Regions from separate parts of the Priestia sp. VA7 genome, predicted to be linked through region 1. Evidence: riboswitches for the same ligand, from Rfam matches in the RefSeq annotation. Region 1 holds a riboswitch; the other holds the start of a gene.
The links. Region 1 has a riboswitch for S-adenosylmethionine ahead of AC0C45_RS09510 (hypothetical protein). Riboswitches for the same ligand answer to the same signal wherever they lie in the genome.

Region 1 (2,204 bases):
GAAACGGCTTCAGGGGCAAAAATGCTAGTTGAAAAAGGTGTGCTCGAAGGAGTAGAAGCGATATTTGGGATGCATAACAAACCGGATCTTCCTGTAGGAACCATTGGTATCAAATCGGGACCTTTAATGGCAAGCGTTGATCGTTTTGAAATTGACATCAAAGGAGTAGGAGGTCACGCGGGCATCCCTGAAAAAACAGTAGATCCGATTGCTGCTGCTGGTCAAATTGTTACTAGTTTACAAACCATTGTCAGCCGTAATCTCAGCCCCTTTCAAAATGTTGTTGTCAGCATAACTCAAATCCATGGAGGGAGCTCGTGGAACGTCATTCCTGACAAAGTAACGCTTGAAGGAACGGTGCGTACCTTTCAAGAAGAAGCTAGAGAAAAAATACCGGGTCTTATGAAACGAACTGCTGAAGGGATTGGAGCAGCTTTCGGGGCTTCAGTAGACGTTAAATGGTATCCATATCTTCCTGTAGTAAACAATGATGATACGCTGGAAAAACTGGCTATTAACGCTGCAGAGAATCTTAGTTATCAAGTCGTAGAAGCTGAACAATCGCCTGGAGGAGAAGACTTTGCCGTATATCAGCAGCATGTACCAGGATTTTTTGTATGGATGGGTACAGCTGGAGAATATGAATGGCACCATCCTTCTTTTTCATTAAATGAAGAGGCATTGCTTGTAGCAGCTTCTTATTTTGCTAATCTAAGCTTTCATTTTTTGAATTCATTCCATTACCGAAAAAATTAAAATATTTTTATTTTTCTATTTACGGGGATGGAATTGTTTGATAAAATAAATTTTAAATTAAAAAGTTATCACGAGTGGACGAGAGATCTGGCTCTTTGACTCCACAGCAACCTACGAATGTAAGGTGCTCCTACCAGCAAAGCATGTGCTTTGGGTGATAAAACGGGTGAAAAACTCATTTTGCATCAAAGCAAAATGAGTTTTTTTTATTTTTCTAAAAGGAGAGGGTTTTATGAGTCATACAGCAGTTGCAGCACATACAGGAGAGAAAGCATTAAAGGAAGCAGTGAAATTATTAGGAAAGCATTATCAAGTAGCTTATCGTGAGTTAGAAACATTTTATGAAATTGTGGTCGAAAACCATGTTCGTACATATGCTGTAGGCATAGATATTAAAGATATACAAAAAGCAAATGAACTAGAAATTTATTCATCATGCTGTTCCAAGCTTGAGCGAGTAGGCTGTCTTTTATAGAAGAAGTCTGCTCGCGCCTCTATTTTTTAAGTGTTTTTAAATAGAAAGCATGGTTTTTGACAAGCAAAGAATCTGGTGGGTATAATCAATACTCAATAGGTTTTAAAATTAATCATAAATTGTCGAAATTTTTACACAAATTAAAGGTTACATTCGAAATGAATTGTGGTATGTTATAAAACAAGAATATTTTATGAAAGGAGCATTGAAATGGAAATGTCTCTTGAACACGGAAACGATGCAGGAAGCGAACAGCTTATTGATCGTATCCTAGACTTTTTAGAAGATGACCAAAAGTAAAAAAAGAGTGTGCGGTGCTATCCCTAGCCGCGCACTCTTTTTTTATCATGTGCGTAAAGGCAGCGCCATACTATGATACATAGGGATAGAATGAAAGGGTCTCTGTCAAAGGGATTGACGAATGGTTTTGTTTGATAGAAAATTTAGAAAAAGGAAAGAGATGAAGGGTATGTCGAACAAAACATCTTTGTATCAAACAAAAGCACAGTTAAAAAAACTTGTAAGCGAATTGGTTTCTATACCTAGCGTGACAGGAACGATGGCAGAAGTGGAAATGGCTGAATCGATAGCGTCGTATTTATTGAAGCTGCCTTACTTTCAAAAAAACGAGCAAGTCGAGCTTCATTCAACAGGAGACGGGCGATCGATTGTCACAGCTTTTGTTCAAGGGGAAATTACGAATAAAACAGTTGTACTAGTAAGTCATTACGATGTAGTGGATGTACAAGATTATGGACAGTGGAAAAAGGATGCTTTTCACGCTGATACATTAACGAGTACTTTTTATAACCATATGGAACAAGTTCCGGCGCACGTACAAAAAGATATGATAAAAGGAGACTGGCTTTTTGGCCGAGGAACGATGGACATGAAAGCAGGCATTGCCTTGCATATCAGTATGGTTGAACGAGCATGCAACGGAGAGTTTGACGGAAACATCCTGCTGCTGTCA
Region 2 (2,204 bases), 210 kb from region 1:
CATTTGTGTAGGAGCAAAGGGATCTTTTAAACAAAATAATAATCAAGATGATGAGCAGAAAGAGGAAAATACAAATACTGAAGACGGAGGATCAGCAGAAGGCACTCCAGAAGGTCGTACAGGAAGAAGCCGCCGCACAGGTTCATATTCGTCAAGAAAAAGCCGCCGCACAGATTCACACTCATCAGCGTCAAGAGAGCAAGTCATCCAAACAAAAAATTATCGCTGGAAAGCATAATGAATAAGAACAAAAAAGGTGCTTATAAAGCACCTTTTCTGTCATATAGGAAAGGGGGAGGAGAATGAGTATCAATCGCTATATTAATAAAATTGTAGAAGTAGATATTTCAGGAAATACTAAGTTTGTTGGCAGACTTGTTGACCTAGGATTAGATGTCATGATTTTGTATAATGGACATGATTATTTGTATATTCCTCTTTTACACATGCATCGTTTGCGGGAAGTATCAGAAGAAGACTATACGGTTTTACGTGAAATAGAAGAGAACTTAATAGAAGAAAGTCAGCGGATTTCTTATCGTAATATTTTACAGCAGGCAAAAGGGAAATTTATTGAAATTTATGTAACAGGAGGAAAATCATTGCATGGCTATATTACAAGCGTGCTGAATGATTATCTTGTGTTTTATTCTCCAGTGTATAAAAATGTCTTTGTTTCTCTGCATCATTTGAAATGGCTTACCCCTTACAGTAATGAGTTAACCCCTTATTCTTTAAGTGACAAAGAGCTCCCAGTAAGACCTGCCTCTGCACCTTTTGTCAGAAACTTTGAAGAGCAGCTTAAAAAATATGAAAATCAACTGGTCGTATTAGATTTAGGGGATCAATCAGAAAAAATTGGCGTACTTAAAGAAGTTTCTAATAATATTGTTGAACTAATTACGGCAAATGGAGAAAGTATGTATTGGAAGTTAGCTCACGTAAAATCTGTACACTTGCCTTAGAAAAAGAGACCTCGCTTTCGTCTCTTTTTTTATGTGCTTATCAGGACAAGTATATTGAATAAACAAATGAGACGATTTAAATTTTTTAGAAAATTATGTTGACAATACAGAAAATCTCTATTAAAGTTATTAACAACAAACGTTAATCACCAACAATTATATAGAACTCTTATCCAGAGTGGCGGAGGGACTGGCCCTGCGATGCCCGGCAACCATCAAATGAAACATTCATTTGAACGGTGCTAATTCCTGTGGAACATCAGTATTGTTCTAACAGATGAGAGAAATCGTGTATAAACGAACACTCTTCCATCTGTGAAGAGTGTTTTTTATTTTGAGTTAAGGAGAGAAATAGATGGAAATTGAAACTTTATTAGTTCGTTCAGGAGTAGGCCGTGACCCTTCAACAGGTTCTATTACAACACCCATTTACCAAGCATCAACATTTGCTCATCCTGCTTTAGGGCAAAGTACAGGATTTGACTATGCACGTACGGCAAATCCTACTCGTACAGCATTGGAAGAAGCAATTGCTGCTTTGGAAAAGGGAGAAGTAGGAGTAGCATTCGCTTCAGGAATGGCGGGTGTAATGGCAGTTTTAGCACTATTTAAAAACGGAGATCATTTAATTGTATCAGAGGATTTATACGGAGGAACGTACCGAGTACTAAATGAAATTTTTTCAGAGCAAGGAATTACTGTTTCGTACGTCAACACAGCCCATCTCGAACAAGTAAAAGATGCGCTTCGTCCCAATACGAAAGCTTTATTTATTGAAACACCTACGAATCCAATGATGCACGTGACTGATTTGCCAGAAGCAATTGCGTTAGCTAAACAGCATGATTTGCTTACTATCGTTGACAATACCTTCATGTCCCCTTATTATCAGCGTCCTTTAGAGCTTGGAGCAGATATTGTGATACATAGTGCAAGCAAATACATTGGGGGTCATAATGATGTAGTTGCTGGTCTTGTAGTGGCTCGATGTAGTAGCTTAGGAGAGAAAATTCGTTTTTATCAAAATGCAGCTGGGGCAATCTTAGGTCCACAGGATAGCTGGCTGTTATTACGCGGTGTTAAAACGCTAGCGCTTCGTATGGAAAAGCATAATGAAAATGCACTGAAAATTGCAAATTGGCTTACTGCTCATGATCTCGTGGAAAAAGTGTATTACCCTGGTCTTGAAACACATCCAGGCTATGAAATCATGAAGAAACAAGCAACTGGATTTGGAGG

Region 2: linked by a shared signal. The riboswitch ahead of AC0C45_RS10570 (trans-sulfuration enzyme family protein) and the one ahead of AC0C45_RS09510 (hypothetical protein) in region 1 are both predicted to bind S-adenosylmethionine.

Annotation. Positions count from the first base shown of each region.
Region 1 is NZ_JBVQPN010000002.1:588,853-591,056, forward strand. Features, by position in the region: gene AC0C45_RS09505 (amidohydrolase) at 1-756, shown strand, start outside; SAM riboswitch class I at 819-920, shown strand; gene AC0C45_RS09510 (hypothetical protein) at 989-1,231, shown strand; gene AC0C45_RS09515 (M20/M25/M40 family metallo-hydrolase) at 1,701-2,204, shown strand, end outside.
Region 2 is NZ_JBVQPN010000002.1:795,369-797,572, forward strand. Features, by position in the region: gene AC0C45_RS10560 (spore coat protein) at 1-238, shown strand, start outside; gene AC0C45_RS10565 (hypothetical protein) at 303-965, shown strand; SAM riboswitch class I at 1,132-1,249, shown strand; gene AC0C45_RS10570 (trans-sulfuration enzyme family protein) at 1,321-2,204, shown strand, end outside.